Regions from separate parts of the Lysinibacillus sp. GbtcB16 genome, predicted to be linked through region 1. Evidence: a T-box and tRNA genes for the amino acid it is inferred to sense, from the RefSeq annotation. Region 1 holds a T-box; the other holds one or more tRNA genes.
The links. The T-box of region 1 lies ahead of serS (serine--tRNA ligase). A T-box ahead of a tRNA ligase gene usually reads a tRNA of that ligase, here a tRNA-Ser.
Positions count from the first base shown of each region.

Region 2: it encodes a tRNA-Ser, which carries the amino acid that the T-box ahead of serS (serine--tRNA ligase) is inferred to sense. The anticodon was not compared.

Region 1 covers NZ_JAGXJV010000001.1:1,719,983-1,728,148, forward strand. Annotated here, with positions in the region: gene KVT27_RS08620 (alpha/beta fold hydrolase) at 1-315, shown strand, start outside; gene KVT27_RS08625 (YflT domain-containing protein) at 752-1,072, opposite strand; gene KVT27_RS08630 (hypothetical protein) at 1,920-2,504, shown strand; gene KVT27_RS08635 (hypothetical protein) at 2,622-2,765, opposite strand; gene KVT27_RS08640 (hypothetical protein) at 3,031-3,345, shown strand; gene KVT27_RS08645 (hypothetical protein) at 3,463-4,185, shown strand; T-box leader at 4,562-4,777, shown strand; gene serS (serine--tRNA ligase) at 4,906-6,186, shown strand; gene KVT27_RS08655 (hypothetical protein) at 6,490-7,377, shown strand; gene KVT27_RS08660 (DUF7660 family protein) at 7,931-8,166, shown strand, end outside.
Region 2 covers NZ_JAGXJV010000014.1:24,643-32,808, reverse strand. Annotated here, with positions in the region: gene KVT27_RS21930 (pro-sigmaK processing inhibitor BofA family protein) at 1-92, opposite strand, end outside; gene KVT27_RS21925 (YaaL family protein) at 166-381, opposite strand; gene recR (recombination mediator RecR) at 395-991, opposite strand; gene KVT27_RS21915 (YbaB/EbfC family nucleoid-associated protein) at 1,003-1,317, opposite strand; gene dnaX (DNA polymerase III subunit gamma/tau) at 1,338-3,125, opposite strand; RNA gene ffs (signal recognition particle sRNA large type) at 3,269-3,536, opposite strand; tRNA gene KVT27_RS21900 (tRNA-Ser) at 3,702-3,794, shown strand; gene KVT27_RS21895 (sensor histidine kinase) at 3,923-5,182, shown strand; gene KVT27_RS21890 (response regulator) at 5,183-6,061, shown strand; gene KVT27_RS21885 (cation:dicarboxylate symporter family transporter) at 6,152-7,426, shown strand; gene KVT27_RS21880 (RraA family protein) at 7,471-8,091, opposite strand.

The sequences.
Region 1 (8,166 bases):
ATAGAGCGTTATTTATTAAGTAATGGTTTATTTGAAAGTACGGAGAGTATCCCTCAACAGTATATTGAAAAAATAAGTAAAAGTTTTACTTCTCCTAGAATTTTAAATACTACGGTTCAGCTTAACCGTTTACTTTTGAAAACCGGTCAAGGTGATTTCAATGAAGTAACAAAGTATAATCTTCGCATTATTTGGGGGGATTATGATAGAGGCTATTCTGCTCCTTCGCACCTGGGTAAGGTTGATTTTGTTCCATATGGTCATCATTTTCCTCTTAACCATCCGAGTGAAACGGCTAATTTGGTAATAAAATAGTAGTACTAGCAGATGAGAGTGTGGAATATTTCATCATATTTACTTATATCGAGAAAAGCTCTAGACAGGAACAGCGCATGATATTGAATATTACAAAGTCCAATCATACATTTAATTATATGGATTAAATAATTATTTTCCCCGAAAAACTATTGGGTTTTAGGAGATAGAATCTTCTACTAATGATAAGTTAGTTAAAGAAGAGATGTGCTTATTATCTTCCACAATAGGGCGCGTTTATTTAGGAAGCGTTTTTTCCTTTTAAAGGGCCTTATTGTTAAGACTCTAAATTTCCTCGAGCAGATCATTGACAATAGAGAAGGATGGTTTTTTACTGACTTGGTTGAAAGGCTATCTGGAATACAGAGTTCACGGAATACCGAGGAGGACTTGTAAAATGAAAAACAAACCCGGGATGAGATTCCCGGGTTTGCTTTTACTTATTGGCAACTATGACCAATTTGCCTGTATCCAGTTCCTTTTCGAATTGAGCAGCTTCCGATTCACTTAATCCGACAGAAGCTAATTTATTGCGAAGTTCATCTCCACGGGAATTCACCAGGTTCTTCATAGAAGTCAGGAACCCTTGCTCGCTAATACCAGCTTCTTCTGTCCCGAGTGCTTCGTTAATATCCTCTTCACGTTCTTCATAGTGCGCAAAGATGTAAATGTTATCTCGAAGATATCCTTGCGCTTCTAATTTCTCCACTTCTTGTTTCGCCTGTACTACGTTTTCTACTGTCAATTTGACTGTCATTATTTATCCCTCCTATATATATTCACATTCAATCTATTCCACTAAATTGAATGAACAAAACATTTTTTAGTTTTTAATTATGTTAGAGTGGCATTAATAACTAATAGAATACTAATGAACAACTCGAAAATATTGTAAGTTGTTATTCTATAATTGGGCGCTTTTCTGAATAAGGAAAGCGTCTTTCTCCATGGAAAGGGCCACTTAATTGAATAACGCTTCTAAATTAAAATCATTCTAAAAGTTGGCCTTATTTGTAGAACCGATCAAATGCTGGTTTTTGTATTTTTATAAAAAAATTTGATTGTTTATAACTAAGATTAATCATTTATAATAAAGTTTGATTAAACATCCTGTGTTGATATGCAGGATGTTTTATTCAACAAACGGGCCAGATTGTTGAATAACATTCTTTAACAAAAAAGGTTCCAAACGACGCTTTGGGGGTTATACTTCAACTAACGCAGCAGTTTAGTTGAATAAGGAATCATAGTTTTTGGTAAAATAATGGTATTATATTTAAGTATAGTGGGATGGCTAAAGTGCATTAATAGAACTGTACGGATACAAGGTATATTGTGGAGGGGAAAAATGAAATTCTTTAGAAAAATGTCTAAACTTGAGAAAAGTAATTGGAATAAAGGAGCCCCCTTGGTCTGCAGGAGAATTTTCGGGGAAGAAAATTCAGCAGACAATCCTGCAAGGCTAAGTAGCGAAGCCACCCAGTCGCTACGCTCCTTTAAGCCTTTCGGGTTCGTAGATACACTAACGTTAGGCGAAACTCTCGAAGGACATTATAAAAAATGAAGTGAAGTTCTAAGACCTTAAATATTATGGAGGGACAGAAATGAATAATTTAGAACAAATAATTTATGACAAAGTTAAGAAACGGATTGATGGTTGGTGTGATGATATTATCAAAGATATTTATGTATTGTCGTTTTATATTGATTGTGAATTAGACGATATGAGAAAGCCTAGGCTTACTTTGGGGTACAATACAAACTCTAATTTGACGTTTAATATTTCACAAGCCACTGATGAATGTGAAGCGAAGTGGAATTATGCTTTTTGGCTACAGAACGAAGAAATCGTGATTGGAGAGAACAACGAAGGTACTAACAAAGAAGAACTACAATTAAGGGATCAATGGGTCGGAGAATCACAATGGTTTTATACGGATACAGATGAGGAAGAGGATTTTGATCGAACTTTAGAATTAGGAGAAAGAATAGTAGAAGATTTCTATGAAATAATTAAAAATGTTGTTAAACGATTACACAATGAAGGTGTGATTATTGGAAAATTCAATAAAGCCTTACCATTAATTATTCATGAACTAGAGTATTATGAAAGATTTATAGAAATTAACCAGGATATCAATCCAGAAGACTGTATAAGGGAATTTGTAATGTGGATAGATTCAATGTAGGAGTAATTGAAACGGACGAGAGCATCGCCTAACATCATATCTACACCGCGTCGCTACGCTCCTTGGTCTGCCCAAAGCATTTCGAAGAAGTGGAATCAGGCAGACAACCCTGCAAGGCTAAGTGGCGAAGCCACCCAGTCGTGGGTGATAGAGATCCCCACCTGTTACCTTAAAACTTTTACGATACGGTTTGCCTTTATCTAAGAATGCCTGAACCTGACTTTCTCCTTTTGAAATATACAGACCAACGACTGGATTCATTCTTAATCTCCTCCTAGAATCATATTTGCCAGTTACCCCTAATCCTCCATGCAGTGTCTTAGCTTCGCTTGTTATACGAGATCTAAGTCCCAACCAGCCTCAATCATGTTTCTGCAAGTAGGGGGCGAACGGTTTAGTTGACGGGATCATGCCCCGCGAGCAGATACGTTCTACCCTGGCTACTGCTATAATAAAACTATATAAAAAATGGTCAACCAGAAATATCTGGCTGACCTTATAATACGAACGAGGCAGGATAGTTGAAGTGGGGTGTATGATGAGATCGCATGATGAGTCAACTTACAACGATGAGTTCAAGGAAAATGCCTTAGAAATCATTTTTCTTTTTGAAGTAGGTATTGAGTTCATTGGTTTCCCTCAGTCAGAGCTGCAACGATTAAATGATTTTTATGAGATAAAATGCACTCAAAAGGAAGAAGAAGTAAAAAAGCGGATTATGAATATTCACTATGATTTTTTTGGAGGTGCTAATTTCAAGGATAGAGACGATCCCCAAAATAAACAATTATCCAACTATCTGTTAAAGGAACTTAGTGAGATAAAAAACACGTTACGCTAACGGAGAACGATAGCTCGATACTGCTCCAATATAGGGATCGGTGCCTCGTTGAACTAACTGGCAGAATAGTTGAAACGGAAGCATTGAAGCAGGGCAAAAATTTTATTAGGAGTTCTTATGAAAAACAAAACAATAATTGATATAAGGTATTATGGAGTAGAAGATTATCACTTTGATATTCCTTACATTGGAGACAGATATGCAAGAAAACTGCGTGAATTCGATTTTAAAACAGGAGATTATGACCATATTTACATCAATTTTGTTGATTCATTACAAGAAGGTCATGTAGAGATTACACCAAATCTCAATGAAGATTGGTTTATTTACGTTAACATCGGTGTTTCCGTTAATAAATTCAATAGGTTTAACCCAGATGAAAAATTCATTTTTAAAATTGAATTGACTACGGAAGTCCTACGTGCCCTTTGTGAAAGAGACGGACTTGACTTTGAAATAGTAAAAAAGGTCAAGAAAATGATGCTAAAATATAAAACCGAATTGGAAATTGTTCATAAGGAAAAGGAAACGGCAAAATATAAAGTCGTTATTAGCTATCAGATAAGACCATTGAACAAGGCTTCTATTTCAATTGTTGAATATACTGATAAAATTACAGGTGTTAGTATGAAGAAAGTACTTACTAAACTTAAAAAGTATAGAGATATTTACTTTTTGGTTTCATCAATAAGTGTTACAAAGGACGTTGTAACATTAAAACCAAGAATATCATCAACAGCAGAAGTGCATTTGCGTTCATATAGAACACCTATCCAAATCCCTATTGTGGATTTCTTTACCAACGATGAAAAGATTTCTTCAGAGGTAATGTTCCGCTAACGGGCACTTTAGTGCAACAAGAACTTATAAAGCATACATGACTATATTAAATAACGTTCCCAAATGAAAGTTTGGAAAGAGACCGAAATCCAAGAAATGCTGTTAAATCAACATTTCTTGGATTTTCCTTTAAACAAGGCTCCTATAGTACTTTTCAAGATTATGTATTGTTCCTATACTTAATTATAGGGCCTTTAATTGAAAAACGATATTCAACAATCAGGCGCGTTTATTTAGGAACGCGTCTTTTTCATTTAACGGGCCATATTGTGGAGTATCTTGTTAAGGTAATAAAAGTTCTAGAATAATTTGTATCCTATGGTATGACTTGAAAAATTTGTTTTCATATAGTACAGTATGGTTAAAATTTAAATAACTGAACACGATGATGGGAAGTAGTAACAAGCACGTTTTTTTTAGAGAGTCAGCGGTTGGTGGAAGCTGATAGAAGCACTTGTGAATCCGTCCTGGAGTTGCACAGTCGAAGTAATGTAAGTAGGCTGTTGCCGGCTGAAATGCCGTTATGAAATAAGCGGATTAGGCATATGCCTAATCAATTAGGGTGGCAACGCGGGTAGCTCTCGTCCCTTTTTAGGGATGGGGGCTTTTTTGTGTTTATTTTTATTTAAAATGGAACTTTTGAATAAACCGCTGGACGAAATTACATCAAGACTTAAAGGATGCAACAATTCCCATCATTAAACTACTGGAGGTATGACTATGTTAGATATTAAACGCGTACGCGATAATTTCGCGGAAATTAAAGAAATGCTATTAACACGTAATGAAGATTTAGGAAACTTAGATGATTTTGAGGATTTAGATGCAAAGCGTCGTGAGTTAATTGCTAAAACAGAAGAATTAAAAGCAGAACGAAATAAAGTATCTGAACAAATTTCAATTATGAAACGCAACAAAGAAAATGCAGATGAAGTTATTGCTCGTATGCGTCAAGTTGGCGATGAAATTAAAGAGCTAGATGTTCAACTAAATGAAGTAGAAGAGCGATTTAAAGATATGATGATGCGCTTGCCAAACATTCCACATGAATCTGTACCAGTAGGCACAACAGAGGATGACAATGTAGAAGAATATACTTGGGGCGAAATTCCAACATTTGATTTTGACATTAAGGCACACTGGGATCTTGCTACAGATTTGAAGATTGTTGACTTTGAACGAGGCGCAAAAGTAACAGGTAGCCGTTTCTTATTTTACCGCGGTCTTGGAGCTCGCTTAGAACGAGCACTGATGACATTTATGATGGATTTACATGCAGAAGAGCATGGCTATGAGGAAATGCTGCCACCTGTCATTGTTAATCGTGATAGCTTAACGGGTACTGGAAATCTCCCTAAATTTGAGGAAGATTTATTTAAATTAGAGGAAACAGATTATTTCATGATTCCAACGGCAGAGGTATCTGTAACAAACTTCTATCGTGATGAAATTTTACTGGCTGATGCTTTACCACAAGGCTTTGCTTCTTATAGTCCGTGCTTCCGTTCAGAGGCAGGCTCTGCGGGTCGTGATACACGTGGTTTAATCCGTCAGCACCAATTCAACAAAGTAGAATTAGTACGCTTTGTAAAACCAGAGGAGTCATATGAGCAATTAGAGTTGTTAACAGGTCATGCTGAAAAAGTACTGCAATTACTAGGCTTACCGTATCGTAAACTAAAAATGTGTACTGCTGATTTAGGATTTACTGCAGCGAAGAAATATGATTTGGAAGTTTGGATCCCAGCACAAAACATGTACCGTGAAATTTCTTCTTGCTCTAACTTTGAAGATTTCCAAGCACGACGAGCAAATATCCGCTTCCGTCGTGAGCCAAATGCAAAACCAGAATATGTTCACACATTAAACGGTTCAGGTCTTGCGATTGGACGTACAGTTGCAGCTATTTTAGAAAACTACCAACAAGCAGATGGAAGCGTAGTAATTCCTGAAGTTTTAAGACCATATATGGGTGGTAAAGAAGTAATTGTCCCAAAATAAATAACGGGTAAAAGCGATTTTAGGTATCCTTTAATGTATTGCCTTTTTAAAAAATAAAAAGCTGCAGCGTAATTATCGCTACAACAAACTAATGAACATTATGAAGACATCATCAATAGCTTATTCAATAATAGGGCGCGTTTATTTAGGAACGCGTCTTTTTCATTTAAAGGGCCAGATTATGTAGTGACTTTATTAATTGTTTCGTTAAGATTGTGAAGAAATGTACTTATGCCAATGTGGCAGCTTATTTAACGGAAAATGTTATAATATTATCAAAATTTAGGGAATGGAGTTTAGGAAATGAAGAGTATTAAAAGATTGATTCAAGTTATCTTAGCAAGTACATCAATCCTAATTCTTAGTGGATGTTTCTCTAAAGATGATCTGAATCAACCAATACAAGAATATTTAGAAACAAACTATGGAATACAAGGTGAGTTTTCTGTTATTCAGGCAAGTAATAACTGGTTTGCAAGTATTGACCATCAAACATATATAGAAATGAAAGAGCCATATCGTGCTTATCCGTACCTAATGATTGATAGGGATACATTGAAGGTTATAGGAAAGGGCAGTCATGACGATATTTACCTTTCACAATTCAAGGGTGCATATATTGAGCAACATCCAAAGGTAGTTCAAGTAGTTGAACAGCTAATAACAAAATATGGTTTAGTGAAATACCCTAATGAATATGAACCAGTAAGAAATGGACCTGTTTCAATATTTCCCTACGACAATATTGAGATAGGTGTAGGTAATTATCAAGAGCTACTTGACGATTTTAAAATGACACAAAAGATAGATACTATTAAACTTTTACCTACATTGGTACCAAGCGACCCAAGAAATAATATTGGTGATGACAGGTATGGAAGGTATGCATCGAAAATAGGTGTGGTAAATTTCCAATTTGAGTTTGACATAAATGAAAATAAACACAATATTCCAAACGCCAAAGAATTAATTGATGACTTCAAAAAAAGTGAAGTATTAGAAAAGGGAATATACAGCATCTATATGCTCGTAGATGACTCAAAACATTTTGTGGGATGGGAACATAATAGTGTAGTTTTGTTTGAAGTTGAGGAAAATGGGGAATATACAATAATTGCCACTCCTAAATATGGTGATTTTTGGGACACTTACTTTTATGGTGATTACGCAGCTAAAAAAAATATAGAATAGAATTTTAGGTTGAATTACTTAATTGGAATTGACTAAAATTACACATGGTGCTACCCCTATTAGTAATATTTTGTAATTAGGATTAGCGCTTGTTTTCATAAAGGGGAAGATTAATTTAATATAAAACTGAGTATGAAAACTGCGCTTATATTCGTTATGGATAACTGTATGTAATTAAATGTCGAGTCTATATCATACCAAGATTTAATATTCGTTATTTAACAATCGGGCGCGTTTATTTAGGAACGCGTCTTTTTCATTTAAAGGGCCATATAATTGAACACCACTTTTAAAAGATCTGGATATTTATGTTAACATATAGGTGAGATTGTGAAGAATTACACTTTAACTAACGGAGCAGGTTAGTACAAAAAGGATTTCTTCTAATTTTTGAAGAATCTTTGATTTATCGTACGAATTAAGGGGGAGCAATGGCTTCACCTTTTATTTATTTTTGAATTGTAATTCAAAACGGTAGTTATTTGTAGCTTGTTTTTACCAATATTTATGATATGATATGTTACAAAATAACGTTCCAAAAGGTGGTTTAAGGATGGAAATTTATGGTGCAGCAGAAAGTGTAAAGAGTCGAGAAGATTTAATTGAATTCATAAATCAATTGAGAATGGATTTAAAAAATAATAAGAATGAGTGGAATAATATAACACTTGAAGATTACTTAAATGCAATGGAATCTTTTGTTAATGATATGGATGAACATTATTTAGAGACTAATCAAATACTACCTAAGCAACCATCTTGGGAGAATATAGCTCTAACTCTACTTGC
Region 2 (8,166 bases), on a different contig from region 1:
AAGATTTTGCCAAGCTTAGCATGTCTTATTATGACATAAAGAAAAAGAAGCCCTACAGGAACACAAATACTCATAATTACTAACCAAGACATATGGTTACCCCCTCAAAAAAATAATTATGAAAGTTTATGTTTCCTGTATTGCTTCTATGAATGGCCAATAGAACTATTTAATTAACACTCTGCGAATTCTAGCTTCTTTAAATAAATAAAAATGAATGCTTTCTGCCGCTTTTCGTTGAGCGATCGCCCCTAGATCATAGTCGTCCATTAATTCTTCTATTATCTTAGCCTGCTGTAAATCTTCTTTTGTTTCTTTTATAAGATTTACGAGCCTATTATCGAACTCTTTTTTTAGCTTTCCTTTACTACGGAAGAACATATTAATCCCTCACTCACAGCTCACGTCGACCTTCCATCGCCTTAGATAACGTTACCTCATCAGCATATTCTAAATCCCCACCTACTGGCAATCCATGCGCAATGCGGGTCGTACGAATACCTGATGGTTTGACAAGGCGAGATATATACATAGCTGTTGCCTCGCCTTCAATAGTTGAATTCGTAGCTAGAATAAGCTCTTGGACACTTTCATCGTGCAACCGGACTAACAAGGAAGCGACATTAATATCCTCTGGACCAATGCCATCCATCGGTGATATCGCACCTTGCAGCACATGGTACATGCCATTATAGTCACGCATTTTTTCCATCGCAATCACATCTTTTGTATCTTGAACAACACAAATAATCGAATGATCTCGTTGTTTATCTGTACATATGTGACATGGGTCTACATCCGTAATATTGCCACAAACGGAACAGTAGCTTAAATTTCGTTTAGCATCAACTAATGCTTTAGAAAAAGATAAGACATCTTCTTCCTTCATTGATAACACAAAAAACGCCAGACGAGCCGCAGTTTTCGGCCCGATACCTGGCAATTTCATAAAACTATCGATCAATTTTGATATTGGTTCTGGGTAGTACATATGAATACCTCCTAGAATGGAAGGTTTAAGCCTTGAGTGAATTTACCCATCGTTGAGTTCGTTTTTTCTTCTACCTTTTTTAATGCCTCATTAGTAGCAATAACGATTAAGTCTTGTAGCATTTCAATATCCTCTGGATCTACTACAGATTCATCAAGATTTACTGACACAACTTCACGTTGACCAGACACAGTTACTTTTACCATGCCGCCACCAGCAACACCTTCAAATTGCTCTGCATTGAGAGCCTCTTGAGCCTCCATCATTTCCTTTTGCATTTTTTGCATTTTTTTCATCATACCTTGCATATTTCCCATTCCGCGCATACATGTTTTCCTCCTAAAATTTAATCTTCCATAATTTCAACAAAATCTTTACCAAAGAGATTTTCAGCCTCTGTCACAAGTGGGTCCTGTGAAGCAAGTGGCTGAGCATCATCGATAAATGGCTCATCCGACATTTCTGCCGGTGGTGGTTCTAATAATTCCTCACCATTCTCTGATGCAGCTGATGTTTTTTTGTGCTGCATACTATGATCACGGATAAACTCTTCACGCATTTTTAACCAAGATTCCTCTGGTATACAAAGCATCTCGTACATTGTACCAGTTTGTCCGGCAATTAATTGGGTAAAGTGGCCCTTTAAAGACTGATTATCTGCAACCATCTGACAATGAATATCATACTTGAATTTTAACACAAAAGCACTTGAAGATGCCGCAACTGGTTCGGCTTCAGCTAAAAGTGCAGATTGAGATTTTTGCAATTGATTTAGTGCTTGTGCCCAAATCGATTTTATACGTTGAACATCTTGCTTTGTAGCGTCCTTTAGTACCTCTTGAATACGACCTGTCGGAGCCTTATAGCCGTTTGGATTTTTAGCACGCGGTCTTTGCTCTTTGGGTGTTTGCGATGCTTGCACAGGAGCACCTGATTGTAATTGTACGGATAATTGTTGAACCATCTGCTCAAGCGCTACAATTTTTTGAGCAAGATCAGGGCTAATAGCCGTATCGCTCGTTGTAGTTACCGCTTGATTAGTGCTCCCTCCCGAAAACTGTACCATTTTAAGTAATGCCGTTTCTAAATAGATTTTCGTATGGTGAGAAAAGCGCATTTCTTGTTGAGTTTTCGCAAGTATATCGATATAGCCATAAAGCATATTCGGTGCAAATTCATGCGCCAAGGATACTACACGTTCCTCAGGAGACACGAGCTCTAATAATTCAGCTAAATCATCACTTGTTTGAAGTAATAATAAATCTCGGAAAAATGTAATTAAATCTTCTGAAAGACGCAGTGGATCTTTACCATCAGCAATTAGTTGTTCTAATAGCGCAAGCATTTGTGCAACATCTTTCGCTTTAAGTGCCTCGGCTAAATTATAAAAAACATCCTGACTTATTGAACCTGTAACTAATAATGTATCCTCAAGCTTTAGCTTCTCTCCGCTGAAAGATACTACTTGGTCCAATAAACTTAAAGCATCACGCATTCCCCCAGCAGCAGATTGCGCTATTACCTTTAAGCCTTGCTCCTCATATGGCAGCTCAATATCTTCTAAGACAACTTTCATACGTTCAATAATATCATTGGTAGAAAGTCGTTTGAAATCAAAGCGCTGACAACGAGAAATAATTGTTGCAGGCAATTTATGAGGCTCTGTTGTTGCTAAAATAAATACTGCATGAGGAGGCGGCTCTTCTAAAGTTTTCAAAAGAGCGTTAAAAGCACTTGTAGAGAGCATATGCACTTCATCAATAATGTACACCTTGTATCTGCTGCTTGCAGGAGCAAAACGAACTTTTTCTATAATATCTCTAATCTCTTCAACACGTGAATTTGAAGCTGCGTCAAATTCAATGACATCAGGATGCGAACCGTCCGTAATACTTATACATGTAGCACATTCGTTACAGGGCTCTTTTGCAGGCGCATGTTCACAATTTAAAGCTTTTGCAAAAATTTTAGCTGTACTCGTCTTCCCTGTACCACGTGGCCCAGAAAAAAGGTAAGCATGCGTCGTTTTATTCGCTAGGAGAGCATTTTGTAGCGTTCTTTTGACATGCGCTTGACCGGACATCTCTCGAAAAGATTGCGGCCGATACACACGGTAAAATGCTTGATACGTCACTGTTTTTCTCTCCCCTTCTCCATTAAATAGAATAGTCTTAATTATAGCATTTGCTGCCTTATATATAAAATGAAGTTACTAAATAAAAATAAAAAAAGCATCCGCCTTAAAGTAGACGGATGCTTTGAGTTGGCAATTTAATGCCGTGCACCTTTCCTTGACAGCCGCACATAAGCGTTACTCCTGTCGTTAGCTCAGATTAGGCAACCCCGCGGCACATGGATATGACCACTTAATGCTGCTTCCTTCCGGACCTGACATGGTTCATGGGTATCCATTGCGCAGGACCCAATCGTCAACACTACGTGCAGAAGGCAGACCAAACAATACGGACAGCCTCGAAAAAGGAATTCAGTCTCGCTAGAGCGGATTGCGAGTTACAGGACACCGCTACCTTCCCACCTAGCACGGCAATAACTAGTATACTTACTGTTTGTATAAATTGCAACTTAATGCACAAATTATTTATTACCTATGTATTTTTAACATCACGATATTTTGTAAAAAAATTATTGACTTGGTTTTTAAATTATGATAAATTTATTTTTGTCGAAAGACAGTAAAGCAATATAACATGGAGGTATACCCAAGTCTGGCTGAAGGGATCGGTCTTGAAAACCGACAGGCGGGTAACACCGCGCGGGGGTTCGAATCCCTCTACCTCCTCCAGTTTTTAATTTCCGACTACGAATGTAGCCGTTTTTTTTTTGCCAAAATTGTATGTATGACTTGTTAAATACCACTTCCGTCTCGGTTGTGGTATTTTTTTATTATATCGCTTATGGGAGGTTGTCAAATTGCCATCGAAAAGAAATATAGCTCGCACTTCCCTCACTTGGGTTATTCTGATTGCTGTTTTGACCGCAATTGGTAGTGAAATTAAAATTATGCCGTTTGCCAATACGACATTTCGCTTTGGTTTAGGCACCATTATCTTTTTCTTATGCACATTAATTAAACCCACTCCCATTATTTTAGCTGGGTTTGCTACAAGTATAGTGACAATCATTTTTCGTGTTTTTAATTCCTATTTACATGATATACCCGTATTAGAGAGCATATTTAACCATTTACCAGCAGGATTATTTTATGTATTGTTTGCTATATGCCTACAAATTTTAGATGTTCAAACATATAGAGAAAAACCACTAAAGCTTGGTTTACTCGTCGCTTTTAGTGAGGTCATTAGTAACTTAGCCGAACAAATTTTCCGATTTTTTGTACAAACTTATACATTTTTATTTCTTCACGACCTTTTGATCCTATTAGCAGTGGCCTTATTACGAAGCTTTTTTGTAGTTGGTATTTATAGCTCTATATTGATCGCCGAACAAAAAAAACGTGTACAAGAGATGCTGAATATTGGATCTGACCTCTACGTTGAGACTCTGTATTTAAAGAAATCCATGAACCATATTGAAACCATAACAGCTAGCGGTTTTGAATTATATCGGCAATTAAAAGCTCAAGGATATCGAGCGGAAAGCTTGCAAGCTCTTCATATTGCCCAGGAAATTCATGAAGTGAAAAAGGATTCACAACGCATCTATGCGGGCATTTCAAAGATTGTTGGTGAGAGAAGCTTCGGGCCTTTTATATTATCAGAATTATTACATTATATCGAAGACGGTAATAGTAAGTACGCTGAATTACTTGGGAAGAATATACAGTTTGAAACAAGTATAGACTTCGATTTTCAAACAAAGGAACATATTGCACTGCTTGCGCTTTTAAATAATTTAACTGCCAATGCAGTGGAGGCTATCGAAGAACAAGGTATCATTTCTGTTGCTATTCAACGACAAGAGGATAATACTGTAGTAACAATATGTGACAATGGAAAGGGAATTTCACAGAATGATTTTTCTATTATTTTTGAACCTGGATTTACCACAAAATATAATGTAGAAGGTGTCGCAGCAACTGGCATTGGCCTTTCACATGTTGCTGAACTAATAGAAAAATTAAAAGGCTCCATAACCGTTGAATCAAACAATCAATACACAACGTTTAAAATCATAATTCCTACGCAAACTATTCAAACGGGAGAGACTTAAATGAGGTATTTTATTGTAGACGACGATCGCGCAAGTCGTGTCATGTTAAAACAAATTATTGAAGATAGTGGGTTAGGTACAGTGATTGGCGAAGCTCGCAATGGAGAGGATGCCATACCACAAATTTTAATGACCCAGCCTGAGATTGTGCTAATCGATTTACTGATGCCAAAGCTTGATGGTATAGCCACAGTCGAACATCTTATTCAAAATCGCTTTGAGGGTCAATTTATAATGATTTCTCAGGTTGTGAATAAAGAAATGGTTGGTGAGGCTTATGAGCAAGGAATAGATTTCTTCATTCATAAACCGATTAACCGCATTGAGGTTGAAAATGTTTTGAAAAAAACTACAGAACAATTTCGGCTGAAAAATTCATTGTTAGTTATTCGTCAATCACTTACAAATATTGAATTAAGTGAGCAAAAAGCAAATAAAGCAACTTCACGAGACCATATTCAGTCCATATTAAATGATATGGGTATTGTCGGTGAGATTGGGAGCGAGGATATTATAGCTATTATCGAAACTTTACTTGCTCATCAGCATAAGATTGCACCCCTCCCCCCATTAAAGGAGCTTTATGAAGAAATCGCTGCTGTAACAAAGGCTACACCTGATGACATTTTAAAGGAAAGTAAAGCCATAGAACAGCGTGTGCGCAGAACGATATTAGCTGCCATGATTAATCTCGCAAACTTAGGTGTTGTCGATTACACCAACTCTGAGTTTGAATACTATGCCCCTCGCTACTTCGATTTTAAAGAAATTCGTCAACTCATGACTCAGATTGAAGATCATGACAATCGTAAAGCAAAGGTAAATATTAAGAAGTTTATACAAGTGCTATATTCAGACATTTTAACAAAATTAAATTAATTTTCTCGGATTTTGTCGGATTCCATAAGTCCTCCGTATTATTAAAGTAAGGCGTGTCCTAAAAATTTAATATCAGGGGGTACAAAGGGTTTGAAGAAGAAATTTAAAATCAGTCTAGCCGCTCAAATTTTAATCGGCTTGATTTTAGGGATCATTGTTGGTGGTATTTTTTATGGAAACCCCAAGATTGAGACATATTTACAACCATTAGGGGATATCTTTTTACATCTTATTAAGATGATTGTTGTACCGATTATTATTTCTACATTAATCGTAGGTGTTGCTGGTACTGGAGACATGAAGCAGCTTGGGCGATTAGGCGGGAAATCCATTATTTACTTTGAAATTATTACGACTGTCGCTATATTAGTCGGATTACTTTCCGCGAATATTTTCCAACCTGGTGCAGGAATAAACATGAACGAATTATCTCAAGGAGATATCTCGAAATATGTTACAACGACTGAGGAAGTACAGCATGAGGGGCCCTTCGATATAATTGTAGGTATTGTCCCAACAAATATTATTCAGTCTATGGCTGAGGGTAATATGCTTGCGATTATTTTCTTCTCAGTTATTTTTGGTTTAGGAGTTGCAGCAGTTGGCGATCGAGGAAAGCCAGTCTTAGACTTCTTCCAAGGGGTAGCAGATGCGATGTTCTGGGTAACTAACCTCGTAATGAAGTTTGCTCCAATCGGGGTATTTGGTTTAATTGGTGTAACCGTTTCCAAATATGGGTTTGCCTCACTGGTACCACTTGCCAAATTAGCCATTCTTGTTTATGCAACTATGTTATTCTTTATCTTTGTTGTTCTTGGCCTTGTGGCAAAATTCGCAGGAATCAGCATCTTCTATTTAATTAAAGTGCTGAAAGATGAGCTAATCTTAGCATTCTCAACAGCAAGTTCTGAAGCTGTATTACCGCGTATTATGTTAAAAATGGAGAAATTAGGGGCTCCGAAGGATATTGTATCCTTTGTTATTCCAACCGGTTACTCCTTTAACTTAGACGGCTCAACGCTATACCAAGCGATTGCAGCATTATTTATTGCGCAAATGTACGGTATTCACCTAAGCATTGGTGAACAAATTACGTTAATGCTTGTATTGATGGTTACATCGAAAGGGATTGCAGGGGTTCCAGGGGTATCTTTCGTAGTGCTTCTAGCCACTTTAGGTACTGTCGGCATTCCGTTAGAAGGTCTAGCATTTATCGCTGGTATTGACCGTATTCTTGATATGGGACGTACAGTTGTTAACGTAATTGGTAACTCATTAGCGTCATTAGTAATGGCGAAATGGGAAGGCCGTTTCGATCGCGAAAAAATGAAGAATTACTTTAATGAAAATGAGAATTTAGCATAAAATAAAAAACGCTCACGATGTAGGATGGCATCGTGAGCGTTTTTTTAATTTCCAAGTACTTTATCTAAATACGCAACAATAGATTTTTTGCCATTTACATGTGCTTCTTGCGCACGTTTTTCATCTTTAAGTATCTTTTCCTCTGCAGCTTCAATCACTTTTTCAGCATCTTGCTGTGGTACGACAATGACACCATCCACATCTCCAATTATATAGTCGCCTGGGTGAACTGTTACTCCTCCAATGGCAATGGGTACATTTACTTTGCCACCACCATTTTTATTACCAGCAGCTACTGTAGTACCTAAAGCGAATACAGGGAAATCTAGCCCACGAATAGCGGCAATATCACGAATTACACCGTCAACTACAAAGCCTTGTACACCAATACCTTTTGCTAAGGACACCACAAAATCTCCTGCTACCGCTCGATTGGTGTTTCCTTTTGCATCAATAACCAAAATATCACCTTCATTGGCCACTCGAATAGCCTCCAACACTGCACCATTTTCACCATCTGGTAATCGTACAGTTACCGCACGCCCAGCAATTTTAAAATGATTGGCTAGCGGTTTAATCGTACTACACAAATTCGTATGTCCACCTGTCGCATCTGAAATAGCTGTTGTTGGTAGATGCTGAAAACTTACTTCCACTTTTGTCATCCATAACACCCCTATTATGATTAATGAACGTCTTACACAAATATTGTAATGAAAAAACTTATACTATTTCAACAT